DNA from 3 places in the Modicisalibacter sp. MOD 31.J genome. Region 2 is predicted to be linked to each of the others. Evidence: predicted binding sites of a transcription regulator. Region 2 holds the regulator's gene; each other region holds the start of a gene.

What was found. Region 2 encodes FNR, which switches genes on or off when oxygen is low (the NO sensors DNR and NnrR bind a similar motif). Its sites were predicted from a motif close to TTGATNTANATCAA; they were not measured.
Region 1: KGR00_RS13640 (OmpW family outer membrane protein) is a predicted target of FNR. The motif match lies at 2,977-2,990, and genes of this name have one in related genera.
Region 3: KGR00_RS20595 (Hsp20/alpha crystallin family protein) is a predicted target of FNR. The motif match lies at 3,257-3,270, and genes of this name have one in related genera.

Annotation. Positions count from the first base shown of each region.
Region 1 covers NZ_JAGXFF010000003.1:668,687-674,572, forward strand. Annotated here, with positions in the region: gene KGR00_RS13625 (glycoside hydrolase family 15 protein) at 1-936, opposite strand, end outside; gene otsB (trehalose-phosphatase) at 903-1,670, opposite strand; gene KGR00_RS13635 (hypothetical protein) at 1,783-2,085, opposite strand; gene KGR00_RS13640 (OmpW family outer membrane protein) at 2,194-2,823, opposite strand; gene typA (translational GTPase TypA) at 3,029-4,855, opposite strand; gene KGR00_RS13650 (hypothetical protein) at 5,061-5,597, shown strand; gene KGR00_RS13655 (polysaccharide deacetylase family protein) at 5,633-5,886, opposite strand, start outside.
Region 2 covers NZ_JAGXFF010000005.1:225,700-231,585, reverse strand. Annotated here, with positions in the region: gene KGR00_RS17900 (putative nucleotidyltransferase substrate binding domain-containing protein) at 1-683, shown strand, start outside; gene KGR00_RS17895 (3'-5' exonuclease) at 734-1,351, shown strand; gene KGR00_RS17890 (hypothetical protein) at 1,387-1,608, shown strand; gene ttcA (tRNA 2-thiocytidine(32) synthetase TtcA) at 1,698-2,552, shown strand; gene fnr (fumarate/nitrate reduction transcriptional regulator Fnr) at 2,635-3,378, opposite strand; gene hemN (oxygen-independent coproporphyrinogen III oxidase) at 3,478-4,890, opposite strand; gene KGR00_RS17870 (sulfite exporter TauE/SafE family protein) at 4,961-5,677, opposite strand; gene ccoS (cbb3-type cytochrome oxidase assembly protein CcoS) at 5,677-5,886, opposite strand, start outside.
Region 3 covers NZ_JAGXFF010000006.1:172,606-178,491, reverse strand. Annotated here, with positions in the region: gene KGR00_RS20615 (helix-turn-helix domain-containing protein) at 1-562, shown strand, start outside; gene KGR00_RS20610 (DUF3581 family protein) at 573-1,286, opposite strand; gene KGR00_RS20605 (glutathione S-transferase) at 1,479-2,201, opposite strand; gene KGR00_RS20600 (SHOCT domain-containing protein) at 2,344-3,168, opposite strand; gene KGR00_RS20595 (Hsp20/alpha crystallin family protein) at 3,374-3,907, shown strand; gene KGR00_RS20590 (alcohol dehydrogenase catalytic domain-containing protein) at 3,983-5,014, opposite strand; gene KGR00_RS20585 (substrate-binding domain-containing protein) at 5,525-5,886, shown strand, end outside.

The sequences.
Region 1 (5,886 bases), on a different contig from region 2:
GCCGACCACCAGGTTGATGATGTAGTTGAGGTAGTTCTCCATGGTCGCGGTGGCGCCCAGGCGGTTGAGGGCGTGAACCACGAAGTAGGCGTCGCGCAGCCAGCAGTAGCGGTAGTCCCAGTTGCGCTGGGTGTTGGCGGCCTCGGGCACCGAGGTGGTCATGGCGGCGATCACCGCGCCGGTGTCCTCGAAGGTGCTGAGCTTGAGGGTGGTGGCGGCGCGGATCACGGCGTTCTGCCATTCGAAGGGAATGGCCAGCCCGCGGGCCCACTCCTGCCAGTAGGTGGTGGTCTGGGTCTCGAAGCGCTGACACAGCGCGGTGACCGATTCGGTGATGCTCTCGTCGGGGCCCAGCGCGAAGTTGAGTTCGCCTTCGAGGACGATCGGCGATTCCTGCAGCACATGGGTGATCGAGGCGTCGGTGGTCAGCCGGGTCACCCGCCCCTGGCCGATGTAGCGGATGTGGTGGCTGCCGTGGGTGATGTTGGTGATGGGCTCGCCGTAGGCGGTGGTGGGGCGCAGGCGCACGCGGATCACCGGCGTGCCGGCCAGGCACTGCACGCGCCGTATCACGGCCTCGGGGCGGAAGGTCCGGTCGTAGAGCCTGAAGCGTGGGCAGAAGTCGGTGATGCGGATGCGGCTGCCGAACTTGTCGGTGAGTTCGGTGCACAGGATCGCGGTATTGCGCTGGTAGTACTGCCGGGACTCGACCTGGTCCTTGAGTTCGATGGCGAAGTAGCCGTGATCGGCGGTGTCCATCAACTGCGAGAAGAAGGGGTCGCCGTCGAAGCGCGGCAGGCAGCACCAGACGATCCGGCCATCGGCATCGACCAGGGCGCCGATCTGGCAGTTGCCGATCAGGCCGAGTTCCAGGGAGGTGGGGCGCGGTTGGGACGACGCGCTCAGGTCGTTCGGGTTGGCAGACTCTCCAGCCATGTCAGTACCTCCTGTACCGAGTCAAGATAGCAGGTTGCGGTGGTCTCGCCGCCGCGGCCGACGCGTACGCTGAGCCCGCCGCGGGCGTTGACCTCGCGGAAGGCGTCCTCGTCGGTGACGTCGTCGCCGACGAACACCGGGCGGCGGCCGCGAAAGGTCGGTTCGTCGAGCAGCCGGGCGACGGCGGAGCCCTTGTGGACACCGGCCGGGCGCAGTTCGATGACGCACTTGCCGGCGACGGTCTCGAAGCCCTCGCCCAGCCTGGCCCGCCAGTCGGCCATGAAGCGGCGGCAGTCGTCGGCGCGATCGGGGGCGCCGCGGTAGTGCAGGGCCAGCGCGACGCGCTTGTCCTCGTAGTGCAGGCCGTCGCGGTCGGCGACGAAGTCGGCCAGTGCCTCGCGGCAGGCGGCCAGGCGTTCGGGGTGCTCGACGGCACTGTGATAGCCGCCCGCGGCGTCGCGCCATTCCAGGCCGTGGACGCCGGCCAGCGGCAGCGCGAGCGGGCCGAGCAGGCGTTCGAGTTCGGCTACCGGGCGGCCGCTGACGATCGCCACGGCGCCGTCCAGCTCGCGATCCAGGGTGGCGATCAGCCGGCGCAGCGGCGCGGAGACACGGGTGTCCCGGGGGTGGTCGACGAGCGGCACCAGGGTGCCATCGAAGTCGAGAAACAGCGCCCAGTCGTGGCGCGGGGGTGGTGGTGTCTTGGCATCGGGCGGTGTCTTGGAATCGGGCATCGTCTCGCCGGTAGTTCGCGAAAAACAGAACGTGACACAACAAACCGATAACGCGCGATGCGCTCGGCACCGCGCTGTCAGCATACGCCTTCACGGGGGCGGGGAGCGAGTGTCAGTCGTCGGGGGCGGCCGGCTGGAAGGCGCGCTTGTCGTCGGGCAGGCGTACCGTGTCGCCCAGGTTCAAGTCGCCGAGCGACTGCAGGCGTTCGCCGCTGCCGGGGTCGATCAGGGCGACCACGTCGCCGATGCTGGTGGCGTCGCGGTAGGCCTCGACCCGGATACGCACCGTCGCGCCCTTGTAGCGGCCGGTGAGGATGCTGCCGGGGTGGGGTTCACCGTAGTCGTTGGGATCCTTGGCGTAGTGGGCGGACACGCTGGTCTCGCCCGGGGTGTCCCATTCGATGTGCTTGTGCATGCGAGCTTTCCCTGTCGCTGGTGGTGTCACTGCACAGGGTAGCGCGTGTGGCGGGGGAACGCCCATGGGGGCGGCACGCCGGACAGGGCCGGCGTGCCGTGCGGGGGCTCAGAAACGGTAGCTGAGGCCGCCCATGACCACGACCGGGTCGATCTCGACGTTGGCGTCGTAGTCGGTACCGGCGATGGTGGCGGTGGCGTCGGTATCGATGTCGATGTACCAGGCGGCGGCGTTGAGCGCCCAGTGCTCGTTGATCAGCAGGTCGACACCGACCTGGGCGGCGGCGCCCCAGGAGTCGTCGAGGTCGAGGCTGCCCACATCGAGTTCTTCGTCGGAGAAGTGGGTGTAGTTGATACCGGCGCCGACGTAGGGCTGGACGCGCGCGTCGGTTCCGCCCAGCGGGTAGTACTGCAGGGTCAGGGTCGGCGGCAGGTGCTTGGTGGAAGCGAGGTTGTCGCCGTTGAGCGCGATGTCGTGCTTGAAGGGCTCGGCGGCGAGCAGTTCGACGCCCAGCTTGTCGGTGAAGCGGTAGCCGAGGGTGAAGGCGAAGCCGCTGTCGTCACCGACGTCGACATCCAGGTTCAGGTCGTCGAATTCGCCGTTGTCGCTCTTGGGCTCGACCTTGGCGACACCGAAGCGGGTGTAGAAGTCGCCCTGCCCGTAGGCGAAGGCGGGGCTGGTGGCGACCAGGCCGGCGGCGGCGAGTGCGGCGGCGGAAAGCAGCATGGCGGTACGCATGACAGGAACTCCTGAAGTGACGATGACGACGCCGATGTTGCATGGACTGCGTGTCGGCGACTGAAAGCCCCTTCACCATATCCCTGCCGCGGGCGGGAAAAATTGTCTTGAGACAAGAATTGGCCGCTGTGGTTTCCCGGGCACGGCCGGAATACGACCTGGATCAAGAAAATGAAGCGGCCCGCGCTTGGCGGGCCGTGGCGAGTCACTTTTTCTTGGCGCGCTTGCGCTCGTTCTCGGTGAGGTGTTTCTTGCGCAGGCGGATGTGGTTGGGCGTGACCTCGACCAGTTCGTCGTCGTCGAGGAACTCGATCGCCTGCTCGAGCGTGAAGCGTACCGGCGGCGTGAGGACGATGTTCTCGTCGTTGCCGGAGGCGCGCATGTTGTCGAGCTTCTTGGCCTTGGTGGGGTTGACCACCATGTCGTCGGCGCGGTTGTTGATGCCCACCAGCATGCCTTCGTAGACCTCGGTGCCGTGTTCGACGATCAGCTTGCCGCGGTCCTGCAGGGCGTAGAGCGCATAGGCCAGCGCCTTGCCGGGGACCATCGACACCAGCACGCCGTTGCGACGCTGAATGGCGGCGTCGGGCTTGAGCGGACCGTAGTGGTCGAAGCGGCTGGTGAGGATGCCGGTGCCCGAGGTCAGGGTCAGGAACTGGCCGCGGAAGCCGATCAGCCCGCGTGCGGGGATGATGAAGTCGAGCCGCACGCGCCCCTTGCCGTCGGGGTTCATGTTGGTCATCTCGCCCTTGCGGTAGCCGAGTTCCTCCATGACCGCGCCCTGGTGCTGCTCCTCGCAGTCGATGATCACCTCTTCGTACGGCTCCTGCTTCTCGCCGTCGATCTCCTTGATGATCACCTCGGGGCGGCCCACGGCGAGCTCGTAGCCCTCGCGACGCATGGTCTCGATCAGCACCGAGAGGTGCAGCTCGCCGCGCCCGGAGACCTTGAACTTCTCGGGCGATTCGCCCTGCTCGACGCGCAGCGCGACGTTGTGGATCAGCTCCTGCTCGAGGCGATCCTTGATGTTGCGGCTGGTGACGAACTTGCCGTCCTTGCCGGCGAACGGCGAGTCGTTGACCTGGAAGGTCATGGAGACCGTGGGCTCGTCGACGGTCAGCGCCGGCAGCGCCTCGACGGCACTCGGATCGCACAGCGTGTCGGAGATCGCCAGATCCTCGATGCCGGTGATGCAGATGATGTCACCGGCTTCGGCCTGTTCGGTCTGGACCCGCTCGAGACCCATGTGGGTCATCACCTGACCGATCTTGCCCTTGCGGGTGTTGCCTTCCTTGGTGATCACGCTGACCTGCTGATTGGGCCTGACGCTGCCGCGCTTGATGCGGCCCAGGCCGATGACGCCCACGTAGCTGGAGTAGTCGAGCGCCGAGATCTGCATCTGGAAGGGGCCGTCGAGTTCGACCTTGGGCGGCTCGACGATGTCGACGATCGACTGGAACATCGGCGTCATGTCGTCGGCGAGCGCGTCCGGCTCGGGGCCGGCGATGCCGTTGAGCGCCGAGCAGTAGATGATCGGGAAGTCGAGCTGCTCGTCGGAGGCGCCGAGGTTGTCGAACAGATCGAAGATCTGGTCGATCACCCAGTCGGGGCGGGCGCCGGGGCGGTCGATCTTGTTGACCACCACGATCGGCTTGAGGCCCTGGTCGAAGGCCTTCTGGGTAACGAAGCGGGTCTGCGGCATGGGACCGTCGACGGCGTCGACCAGCAGCAGCACCGAGTCGACCATCGACATCACGCGTTCCACCTCGCCGCCGAAGTCGGCGTGTCCCGGGGTGTCGACGATGTTGATGTGGTAGACCTCGTCGTCGGGTGCCTGCCAGCGGATCGCCGTGTTCTTGGCCAGGATGGTGATGCCGCGTTCCTTTTCCTGGTCGTTGGAGTCCATGATGCGCTCCTGCCCCTCGGCCTTGCGGTCCAGGGTGCCGGACTGCTGGAGGAGCTTGTCGACCAGGGTGGTTTTGCCGTGGTCGACGTGAGCGATGATGGCGATGTTGCGAAGTTTCTCGATCACGACGGGATCCTGCAGGGAAATAAGGGGCGCATTATAGGGTCTAGGCCGTGACCCCTGCCACCTTCACGGCCCCGATTTCCGGGCTTTTGCGCTGTCGTGACCTACATCAACGCCGCTTCGGCCGTTCCTTCATAGGCTTAACGGGACACGGCGCGAGTCGGCTCGCGCGGTATTGCAGTGGTCGTGGAATAAAGGAGGAGCGACGATGAAACGCGGATTGATGGGTGGCGTGCTGGCGACCGTGCTGGTCAGCGGCCTGGCCCTGGCCCACGGGGGCATGATGGGGGGCGGTTACGGCCCCGGCATGATGGGTGATGGTTACGGCCCCGGCATGATGGGTGGCGGCTACGGCCCCGGCATGATGGGCGGCGGCTACGGCCCGGGCATGATGGGTGGCGGCTACGGCCCGGGCATGATGGGTGGCGGCTATGGCCCGGGCATGATGGGCGGTGCTCTGCCGTTCGGTGACGAGCGCCTGTTGAACGATGACCAGCGTCGGCAGATTCGCCGGATCCAGGGCGAGTTCTACAAGTCCCAGCAGCCGCTGATGGAACGCCTGCACGAGCGGATGGAAACGCTGTACGAACTCTATGGCGATGAGAAGGCCGATCCGGCCCGTGCCGGCGACGTCTACACGGAGGTCTTCAAGCTGCGGCGCGAAATGGCGGACAACGCCCGTCAGGCGCGCGAGCGGGTCTACCGGATCATCGAGCAGGCGGGCGACGCCGGCGGCTCCCCGTAAGCGCCGGGTCATCGGGTCGTCGGGCCGCCGGGGTGTCACAACTGGCCGAGCAGATAGTCGAACAAGCGCCCCGGACTCTGGGCCAGCGGCTGCGAGAGCGGGATGCGCGGCAGCGAGAGCGGGTCGTCGCGGTGCGATAGCCAGCCGCCCTGGCGAGCCAGGCCGATGGTCACGCCGCACTCCCTGACGATGCGGCGGACCCGGGCCGAGGGGTCGCGGTCGGGGTAGGCGAACACCTGCAGCGGTTCCCGGCACAGGCGCGCCAGCGCCAGACGTGAGCGCCGCACCT
Region 2 (5,886 bases):
TCACCGAGACCCTGCTCGAACTGGGTTACCCACGTTGCCCGGGCAACATCATGGTCAGCAATCCGCAGTGGGTGAACACCGTCAGCGGCTGGTGTCAGCGCATCCACCACTGGGCCGACGAGGGCGACGGTCCGGCGCTGATGAACCTGGCGATCCTGCTCGATGCTCATGCCGTGGCTGGCGACCCGCGATTGCTGGAGCCCGTGCGCGAGACGCTGTTCGCGCGCTGCTCGCACGACCAGATGCTGCTGGCGCATTTCGCCCGGGCGGCGCTGAGCTTCTCCACGCCGTTGACCCTGTTCGGCTCGCTCAAGCGCCCCCAGCACGGCATCGACATCAAGAAGGGCGGGATCTTTCCGATCGTCCACGGCGCGCGTGCCCTGGCCCTCGAACACCGCCTGCGGCCGACCTCGACGCTGGCCCGGCTCGAGGCGCTGGCCGACGAGGGTCATCTGGAGGCGCGCTTCGCCGAGGACCTGGGTGAAGCGTTGACGCTGTTCGCCGAATTGCGGCTCACCCAGCAACTGGCGCGCCTCGACGAACCGCCGGGCGCGCTCGACAGCGCCAACCGGGTGGTGGTGCAGCGCCTGTCGTCGCTGGAGCGCGACCTGCTGCGCGAGGCGCTGCACCTGGTCAAGGAGTTCAAGCAGCGCCTGACCCAACGTTTTCATCTCGAGTACTGAACAGGCCCGTCGAACCGGATGTCGACGTGGCTCGCTAAGGGAGTGTCGTGATGCTTCGATCCCTGCGTCGCGCGGCCGACCGCCGCCGACAGGTCAACGGCCGCTACGGCTGGCTCTTCAACCCCTACACCGGCGACGAACTGGTGGCGATCGACTGCGAGACCACCGGGCTCGACCCGCGCACGGCGGATCTGGTGTCGGTGGCCGCGGTGAGGATCAAGGACGGCCGCGTGCTCACCAGCGATGCCCTCGACCTGCGCCTGGAACGCCCCGCGAGCCTCACTGGGGAGTCGATCAAGGTCCACGGGCTGCGCGGTATCGACCTCCACGGTGGCGTCTCGCTCGGCGATGCCCTGGAACGCCTGCTCGACTTCATCGGCAATCGCCCGCTGCTGGGCTGGTGCGTCGACTACGACGTGGCGGTGATCAATCGTCAGTTGCGGCCGCTGTTCGGGTTCGATCTGCCCAACGCCACCGTCGATCTGGCCCAGGCGTACCGTCGCTGGATGCGCCGTACCCATCCCCAGGTCGAGCCGCACCTGGGGTTCGAAAGCGTCGCCCGGGCCCTGCGGGTGCCGTTGATGCAGCGCCACACCGCGCTGGGCGACGCCGTGACCACCGCCCTGATGTACGTGCGCTTGAAGCAGGGGGCCCTGGAAGCCTGCTGAATGAACGACAACCCGGATAGCGAGGACGTGAACGAATGGAATGGCTGCAGAATGGCCTGCTGGTGGCCGGGTTCGGGCTCCTGATGCTCGCCAACCTGTGCTACGTGAGACGCACCCAGGACCTGCACGGCGTGCTGCTGTTCTGGCGCCGGCGCCTGGGACTCAACCGCGGCGAGTTCCATTGCCAGCGCATCGGCATCGTGCTGATCCTGCCGGGCGTGGTGCTGCGCTACCTGATGCTGCTGAACGTCCTCTGACGGCACCGCCACGGCGGGACATCGCAAGTCGCGGGAGTGGGTGGTAGCATAGGCGCGCCTTCCACTTCTCCCTGCGTGTCGCACGACCCATGCAAGCATTTACCGGTAATCAGAAACGCGAGTTCAACAAGCTGCAGAAGCGCCTGCGTCGCCAGGTCGGCAACGCGATCATCGATTACGGGATGATCGGCGACGGCGACAAGGTCATGGTGTGTCTGTCCGGCGGCAAGGACTCCTACACCATGCTCGAGATCCTGCGTAATCTGCAGCGCAACGCGCCGGTGGACTTCTCGCTGGTGGCGGTCAACCTCGATCAGAAGCAGCCTGGTTTCCCCGAACACGTGCTGCCCGAATACCTCGACGGCATCGGCGTCGACTATCACATCCTCGAGCGCGACACCTATTCGGTGGTCAAGGAGAAGACCCCGGAGGGCAAGACCACCTGCGCGTTGTGCTCGCGACTGCGGCGTGGCTCGCTGTACGGTTTCGCCGAGGAGATCGGCGCCACCAAGGTGGCGCTCGGCCATCACCGCGAGGACATCCTCGAGACGCTGTTCCTCAACATGTTCTACGGCGGAACCCTCAAGTCGATGCCGCCCAAGCTGCTCTCCGACGACGGCAAGAACATCGTCATCCGCCCGCTGGCCTACTGCCGCGAGGCGGACATCGCCGAGTTCGCGCGGCTGATGGAATTCCCGATCATCCCCTGCAACCTGTGCGGCTCGCAGCCCAACCTGCAGCGTCAGGTGGTCAAGGAGATGCTCGCCGACTGGGAAAAGACTCACCCCGGCCGGCTGGAGACGATGTTCAAGGCGGTCACCAACGTCGCCCCGTCACAGCTCGCCGATCGCGACCTGTTCGATTTCCAGGGGCTCGAGGACAAGCAGCAGCGTCTCAACGCCTCGCGGATCGAGGCCTTCGATCTGCTGGCACGCGAAGCCTGAGCGAAACAACCCCCGACCGAAAACACCACGGCCCGCCGATGCTCGGCGGGCCGTGGTGTTTTCGCGAATGCCAAGTGGGCTGTCACTGACAGCCGGAGCCCTCCGCCATTTCCTCCAGGGCCTCGAGGTCGAGGATGTTGACTTCGCGCCCCTGGACGTCGACCAGCTTCTGCTGCTGGAAGCGACCGATGATCCGGCTGACGGTCTCCACGGCGAGCCCCAGGTAGTTGCCGATGTCGGCGCGGGCCATCGACAGGCGAAAACTGTAGGGGGAGTAGCCGCGCCGCCGGAAGCGCGTCGACAGGTTGACCAGAAAGCTGGCCAGGCGCTCGTCGGCGGTCTTGCGTGACAGCAGGCGCAGCATGCGCCGGTCGTCGCGCAGCTCCTTGCTCATGTTGCGATAGAGCTGGGTACGCAACTCGGGCAGGGCCTCGGAAAGCTGGTCGAGACGCTCGAAGGGGATCTCGCAGACCGTGGTGGTCTCCAGGGCGATGATGCTGCCGGGGTAGTGCTGCTCGTCGATGCCGTCGAGGCCGACCAGTTCGCTGGGCAGGTAGAAATTGGTCAACTGGTCGTCGCCATCGCCCTCGTGACTGACCTGCTTGAGACTGCCCGAGCGCACCGCGAACACGCTGGTGAAGGGATCGCCCTGGCGCAGCAGCGTGTCGCCCTTCTTGAGCGGCGCGCGGCGCTGGATGATCGCGTCGAAGCTGTCCAGTTCCTGGGTCCCCAGCGCCAGGGGGAGGCACAGGGAACTCAAGCTGCAGGTCTGGCAACGCGCTTCCTGAAGTCGCGGCCGGCGCACGTGGAGGGCGGAATTCGCCATGGTTGTCTCCCAGTCTTTCGAAGCACTCTCGCTATGGTAGTTGCATTATGGGTGATATAGCGAGGGTATGATCGTGAAAGTTTTTCTCAATAGTTGTTCTCAGAGAATCCGGGAGTAGCGGTCGCCCTTGGCGTCCAGGCGGGCATCGAAGGCCATCGCCAGGTGGCGCACCAGCAGTTGGCCCAGTGGCGTGACTGTCAGGCGATTGCCGTGACGCCTCACCAGGCCGTCGCGTTCGGCGCTCTCGAGCCGTTTCAGGGCCTCGCCGAAATAGGCCGTGGCATCGAGGCCGAAGCGTTCGCCGACCGCGTCGAGATCGAGGCTGAGGTCGCACATCAGGCGCAGGATGACAAATTGTCGCAGGCGGTCGTCGGCGGTCAGGCGCAGTCCGCGGCAAGTGGCCAGATGGCCGGCATCGAGCGCCGCCTCGTAGTCGGCGAGCCGCGTCGGGTTCTGGGCGTAGCTGTCGTCGATCTGACTGATCGCCGAGACGCCGAGCCCTACCAGATCGCAGTCACCGTGGGTGGTGTAACCCTGGAAGTTGCGGTGCAGCCGCCCCTCGCGCTGGGCCACGGCGAGACTGTCCGTGGGCCGCGCGAAATGGTCCAGGCCGATGTGCACGTAGCCGGCCTCGTCGAGCAGCGCGCGGGTGACCTCGAGGATCGACAGTTTCTCCTCGGGCGAGGGCAGCGTGGCCGGGTCGATGCGACGCTGGGCCTTGAAGCGCGCCGGCAGGTGGGCGTAGTTGAACACCGACAGCCGGGCCGGTGCCAGGCTGATCACCTGCTGCAGGGTGTCGGCGAAACTGTCGCGGGTCTGGTGCGGCAGCCCCACGATCAGATCCAGGTTGAGCGACGAGAAGCCCAGCCGGTGGGCCTCCTCGACCAGGTTCTCGGTCAACTGGCGCGGCTGCACACGGTTGATGGCACGCTGCACCTCGATGTCGAAGTCCTGCACGCCGAGGCTGATGCGGTTGAAGCCCAGCGACTGAAGATGGCGCAGGGTCAGGACATTGGCCTCGCGGGGGTCGATCTCGATGGCGTAGTCGCGATCCGGCGCGGACGACAGCCCGAAGCGGGCGTGCAGCCGGTCGATCAGATCGCTCATCTGGTCGAGCGTCAGGAAGGTCGGCGTACCGCCACCCCAGTGCAGTTGCCGGACCTCGCGGCGGGTGTCGAGGTGTTGGCCGACCAGCACCATCTCGCGATCCAGGCGGCTCAGGTAGGCATCGGCCCGCCGCGAGTCCTGCGCGCCGATCTTGTTGCAGGCGCAGTAGAAGCAGATCCGCCGGCAGAAGGGGATGTGCACGTAGAGCGACAGCGATCGCTGCGAGCGATTGCTGTTCTCGAGGGCCTCAGCATAGGCCTCGGCGCCGAAGCCCGGAGCGAAGTCCAGGGCGGTCGGGTAGGAGGTGTAACGCGGCCCGGTGTGGGCATAGCGTCGGATCAGGGCCGCTTCCCGTTCGGCAGGCGTGGCCGTGACGGCGGGGAGATCGGCGACGGTGGCTGGCATGACTGCTCTCTCGAACCGGGGGCGATGCGTTCATCGTACGTGGCCGGTCGGGGAGGCGGCGTGACCTGGATCAAGCGCCGTGAGGATGGCCGCCGGCGAGCATCGTGGCGAGTTGCCAGCCCTGCCAGAGGGCGAAGGCGAGGATCGTCAGCGCGGCGACGGTACGGGTCGCCGGATGCCGGACCAGCATCGCCAGTCGATGGGCGGCGGCGCCGGTGGCCAGCAGCGCGGGCAGGGTGCCCAGGCCGAACGCCCCCATCAGCGCCGCGCCCCGCCAGGCGTCGCCGCCGGTGAGGCTCCAGGCGAGCATCGAATAGACCAGCCCGCAGGGCAACCAGCCCCACACCGCGCCCAGCGCCATCGCCTGGGGCACGCGGACCACCGGCATCAGGCGCCGGCCGAACGGTTCCAGCCGGCGCCACAGCCGCCGCCCCAGCGCCTCGACACGGCTCAGGCCGCGCCACCAGCCGCCCAGATAGAGCGCCATGAGCATCAGCATCGCGGCGGCGAGCCCCTGCAGCAGCAGACGCAGTACGCGGTGGACGTCGCCGGCCAGCATGCCCAGCGTGGCGACCAGCGCCCCGGCGAGCATGTAGCTGGCGATGCGCCCCAGGTTGTAGCCGAGCAGCAGCCCGGCCAGACGTTGCGGGCTGCGCTGGCTGGGCGGCACGGCGAAACTCAGCGCACTCATGATCCCCCCGCACATGCCGATGCAGTGGGCGCCGCCGAGCAGGCCGACGATGAAGGCCGCGGCGAGCGGCGGCAGATCGAGCGCGCCGGGGGCCATCATTCGCGCGGCCTCCGCGCCTTCTGGGGAGCATTGCCGGATGCCCTCGGGCGAGGGTTGGAATCGCCTCGACGCGCCGCCGGCAGGTCGCCCTCGTCGTCGTCGAAGAGGATGCGATGGGCCGGGCCCTCCAGGTCGTCGAATTGCCCCGACCTCACCGCCCAGAAGAACGCCCAGACGGCGAAGCCGAGCAGCATCAGCGACAGCGG
Region 3 (5,886 bases), on a different contig from region 2:
CGCCCATCGCTCGCTGGTCGCCAGCGGTCCCGGCGAGCGCCTGCTGATGGCCGGGGGCGGCACTTCCTGGCTGGACCTGGCACTGTTTCTGGTGGCGCGGCTGGCCGGCATCGAGGAGGCGATGCATCTGGCGCGCCTGTACCTGATCGACTGGCACCGCGAGGGCCAGCAACCCTATGCGGCGCTGACCCGGGCGCGCCAGATCGCGGATGGCGTGATCGCCGAATGCCAGGTGTGGGCGGCGCGCCATTACGACCACCGCTACCCGGTAGCCGGCATGATCCGCCTCAGTGGGCTCAGCGAGCGCTCGTTCAAGCGCCGTTTCAAGGCCGCCACCGGCATGACGCCGATCGCCTACGTGCACACCCTGCGCCTCGAGGAGGCCAAGCAGATGCTGGAGAGCGACGATGCCCCGATCGAGGCAATCGCCGAAAGCGTGGGTTACGAGGATGCCAGCTTCTTCCGCCGGCTGTTCGGCCGTCGGGTGGGGCTGACCCCGGGTCAGTACCGGCGCCGCTTCCGTTCGCTGCGGCTGGCCATCCAGCAAAAGGCGACCCCGTGAACGAAGGGCCTCACGACGAGGCGCCGGATGCCGACTTGCGCCGGTTGAAGGTCTCGACGAAGGCATCCATCACCGAGGCATCGTAGGGCTGGAGGCCGCTGACCACCAGCTTCTTGGCGCCGGTCCCCACCGGGGCCCCGTCGGCGAGCATGCGGAATGCCAGCCGCGCCTCGCCGCGCTTGCCCTGGCATTCGAAGGTGGCACCGTCGAAGGCGATCTCCAGCGCGGCATCGTCGATCCGCTCGAGCGCGAAGCCCATGCTGTCGTAGATCACCAGGGGGCGCTGGGGATTGAACATCACCCCATGCTCTTCCAGCAGCGGCTTGAGAAAATGCGGGAAATTGCGCCCCGAAAAGGCGATGTAGCGGCGGGTGAAGGCCTCGATCACGGCCGGATCGCGGGTGGTCTCGCCGCTGCGCTCGACATCCAGAAAGGCCTTGCCCGTCGCGTCGACGACGCTTAGCGCACCGCCGTCACGCTCCTCGACGGCCAGCGGTACGTCGTCGCCGACCATGCCGCGGAAATGGAAGGTCATGCGCTGCGACAGTCCGTGGCGCGCCAGCACCAGGGCGAAGAGCAGATCGCCGGGCACACAGAAGCGGCGGGCATCCGGGTCGTGAATGGGGTTGTAGTCGCCGGCCATCCGCTTGGCAAAGCGGCTCGCCTGCGTCGCGGTGATGCGGATCCAGCCATCCGCCACTGTATGGAAATCGTCGAGAAACATGCCAGTCCTGGTACCTTGAAAGCCGAACCGTCGGTGCGCCATCGAGCGGCCCGCGCGTTGGAATCGTTCAGCGAATGCCTCAATCGTGGCGTTCTACAGCATTGCGCTGCCGCTGACCAGAACGTGCGTGAAGGTGGCGTGCGTAAAAACGCCTCACCCAGGGCGCTAGCCGACGCCAGGGGCGCAGGGCGCTCAGGCCACGTCGAGCTCGGGGTAGTGGCGGAAGAGGCCGTTCTCGTTGAACGGCAGGCGGCGCTCGGAACTCAGATAGTCGGCGATGCGCTCGCGCCGGACGACGCGGCTTGTCAGCGCGGCCACGCCCGGGTAGCGCGGGGCCAGGCGCTCCATGGCACACGGGAAGGCATAGCGCAGCCCGCTGACCACCTGGAACAGCGACAGGTCGACGTAACTGTGTTCACCGCCGACCAGGCAGTCGCCGCTGTCGGGATTGAGCTCGATCACCCGCTCGAAGTAATCGAGAAACTTGGGTAGCCGCGCCTCGTGGAAGGCCTCGGCCCGCTGGCGCGCCACCCCCTTCTGGTCCTCGTAGTACTCGTCCGAACTGATCGGGTGGTGGACGTCGTGAATCTCGGCGACGAAGTCGGTCACGGTGAGCTGCAGGCCATGGGCCCACAGGCGCGTCGCCTCGTCCTCGGGCACCAGGCCCAGGCGTGGCCCCAGGAACTGCAGGATATTGGCGACGTGCGAGACGATCACCTCGCCTGCCTTGAGAAACGGCGGCGCAAACGGCGGACACGAGGTACTCTCGCCGTCGAGGTAGTCGGAGATCTCGGTGATGCCGGCATCCGAGGCATTGCCCACATCGATGTAATCGGCGCCGGCATCCTCGAGGGCCAGCCGGACGAATTCGCCGCGGCCCTGAATGGTCGGCCAGTAATAGAGTTCGTAGCGCATGGTCGTCTCCTCGATCGCTCGCTTCCCTGCGGGAACGACTAGCCAAGGTAGCAGAATGTGACCGGCCGCGGGCGAGATTCGCCCCGGCATCACGCCCGCCACCCGCACCGGCGGCAAGGTGCCCCGCCCATCGCGGCATGCGTCACAGCCGGGCGAGCAGTTCCGCCTTCTTGGCGGCGAATTCCGCCTCGGTGAGGATGCCCTTGGCCTTGAGGTCGCCGAGCCGCTCCAGGGCGGCGAAGACGTCGTCTCCGCCGACGGACGAGATGCCAGGCGAGGGGCTCGGGGACGGCGGCGGGGCCGGTTCGCTCGCCGGCGGGACCGCGGCGAGGCCCGCGTCGTCGGTCGAGACCAGAGTCAATCGGGTCACATCGACGCTGCCGTGCTGGCTGGTAAAGGTGATCGAGCCGCCGGCCCCCTGCTGCTGGGCGAAGCCGCCGATACGGTGATCGCCGGTGTCGTAGACCCGGACTCTACCGTTGCTGTGCACCGCCAGCCGCCTTGGCCCGGCGAAGTAGGCATAGCGCAGCTGATTCTGCGTGCCCCGGGCATCGGGCTCGCCGAGCGCCGCCGGCCACCAGCGATCGTCGGGGTCGGCCACGAACAGGCTCGAGGTGCCGGCCATGTCGCCCGTGTCCTGATACTGCCGGGCACCGCCGCTCTGGCGCTGCGACTGGAAACTGCCCGTATGGAGCAGCCCGGGCTGCGCGGCGAGCCGTTCGGCGACGTCGTGACAAAGCGCGTCCACCCGCCCTTTCAAGCCATGATTGAACATGTCGCCGAGCATCAGCATGCCGCCGCGCATCCATTGCCCGGAGCCGCCGAATTCGGGATGACTGAACTGGGCCATGCCGCCGTTGCCGTCACGAACCGCGAACAGCATGTGTATGACCGCTTCGCGGCTGAAGCCGTGACGCTGAGCGAGCTCGTCGACCGTCGCTTCGCCCTGGGATGAAAGTCGTGCCATGCAGGCGTCCTCCCTGATCGATACCGTCAGTCTAGCGGGTTTACATCGCGGGCCCCCGCTCATCTTGACGGCTTCGCCCAACGCGCTCTTGACGAGCGTCAATACGCGTTTACACGGGCCTCACTATCTTTCTATCCGTGGGTTTCACCGGTGGTCCCGGCGGGCCCAAGCGCCGGACCACATCCTCTTCATGGAGGGTTTTCCCATGGCCAAGAAACTCAGCGACATGAGCAACGTCAGCGAGATGAAGGACGCCACCCCCGGCGCGCCGGAATCACCCCCCGGACGGTCCGGCAATCAGGCGATGACACCGTTCGAGGAGTTCGACCGCTTGCTCGAGCATGTCTTCGATCGCGGCTGGATGCGTCCGCTGTTCAAGGAACGCCAGTTCTGGGACCGCTTCGACATGGCCGGGCCACGCCTGCCCCGGGTCGATCTGATCGATCGCGACGGCGAGTTCGTGCTGCGCGCCGAGATACCCGGTGTCGAACGCGACAATCTGGACGTCTCGATCGCCGATAACCGTGTCACCATCAAGGGCGAGCAAGCAACGACCAGCAAGGAGGAAAAGGGGGAATACTTCCGCAGCGAGATCTCGCGCGGGACCTTCGCCCGCACGCTGACGCTGCCCGGCGACGTCGATCCCGACAAGGCCAGCGCCTCGTTCCAGGACGGCGTGCTCGAACTCATCCTGCCCAAGCTCAAGGAAGCCCGTCGCCGGCGAATCGACATCCAGTGAGTGCCACCGAGGTCTGCCGCGCCGCCGTCCACCGCCGGCGCGGCCCTTTACGTCGGCATGCTGGCTTTTCCGTGGCTATTCCCTGATCTTTAGCACCTTGGCACCGCGCACCGAACGCGTCTTGAGTTCGATCAGCGCCCCGTTGGCCTCCTCCAGCGGGAAGGTCCGCACCGTGGGACGGATGTCGATCTCGGCGGCCAGCTCGAGAAACTCGACGATATCGCGGCGGGTGACGTTGGCCACCGACTGGATACGCTTCTCCAACCAGAGGTGTGACGGGTACTCCAGCGCCAGAAGAGCCGACTGATCGCGCCCCTCCTTGCGAATGGCATTGATCACCAGACGCCCGCCGGGGGCCAGATGACCCAGCGCCGCGACGATCGGCGTCCAGGCCGGCGTGGTGTCGATGATCGCCGCCGGAGGCTCGGGTGGGCGTTCATGAGTGTTGCCGGTCCAGCGCGCCCCGAGCTGGCGGGCGAACTCGCGCTCCGCGGCATTGCGCGCGAAGACGAAGACGGCTGAATCGGGATAGCGATGCCGCACCAGTTGCAGGACCAGGTGCGCGCTGCCGCCGAAGCCGGTCAGGCCCAGCGGCTCGCCGTTCTCCAGGGCCGCCAGACGCAGCGAGCGATAACCGATGGCCCCGGCGCACAGCAGGGGCGCCACCTGGGCGTCGTCGAGCGAGCCCGGAATCGGACAGGCGAAGCGCGCATCGACCACCATGCGTTCGGCATAGCCGCCATCGATGTCGCGCCCGGTGGCGACGAACTCGGGACACAGGTTCTCGCGGTCGCTGCGGCAGTAGTCGCACTCGCCGCAGGCCGAGGCGATCCAGCCGACCCCCACCCGTTCCCCCAGCCGCGCGTCGTTCACACCGCGGCCCACGCCGATGATCGTACCCACCACCTGGTGACCGGGAACGAGCGGCAGACGAGGCGGCGGCAGGCGCCCCTCGATCTCGTCGAGTTCGGTGTGGCAGACGCCGCAGACACCCACCTCGATGAGCACCTGGCCCGCGGCGGGTTGCGGCGCCTCGATCTCGCCGATGCGCAGCGGCGTGGCGCGCTGGGTCACGGGGGTCAACTGATGCAATTGCATGGCACGCATGGGGCACTCTCCGGTCGGTGACGCAGGCGATGATTCGAGTCTAGTCGGGGTGGTGGCGTCCGCCTTGATCGGTATCAGGTCGGCACGACCTGCCGGTGTCTCCGCCGTGTTCACTGCGGGAAGTGCTGTGAAAAAAATAACTTAGTGAAATTCATATTTGTGCCGAGCACGAGTAACATACCTGATCGCCGCCCGGTCGTGGCGAGGGTTGGCCACTCCGCCGGCGCTATCGAACAGGCGCGGGATACCAAATATTAATTAGAGACTTCGCGCTACAAGGCATCAGGCTTGCCCTCTGAGCCATCGCACGAGAAGGGTCGGCTTTTTTGCCAGGATGATGGATTCGATTGACACGCTAGTATTATGGTAAACGTCCCTCATGGGTCGTAACTCGGGGTCAAACAGACGAATGAAAACGCTCGTGCCAGCTGACGATTTCTTGCGGCTTCGCGGGAAAGTCTACCCGAAGTGCGCTAACGATTTGCCCGCGTCCTGGGCGTTTTCCACCTCATGATTTGGCGTCGACCCCAGCGGCGTAACGATGCCATCGCGTCCTCGATTCCATCGGGTACCTCGCGGATTTCCGGGTGCCCTGGCTCACGCCGCCGCCGATTCCATCCCGGCAACCTGGCGCCGCCCCCGTGGACGCGCCATCTGACCCGGCATTTCGTCGGCTGCACGGCGCTGCTGCTGCTGGCCTGCCAGGGTCCGGCCCAGGGGGCCGAGCACGATGTCGTGGTGATCGCCAACCAGGGAGTCGGCGCGCGCGTCATCTCCCACGACATGGCCCGCGCCATCTTTGCCATGCGCCTGCGCACCTGGCCCAACGGCCAGGCGATCAACGTCTTCGTGCTGCCCGACGACGACCCCGT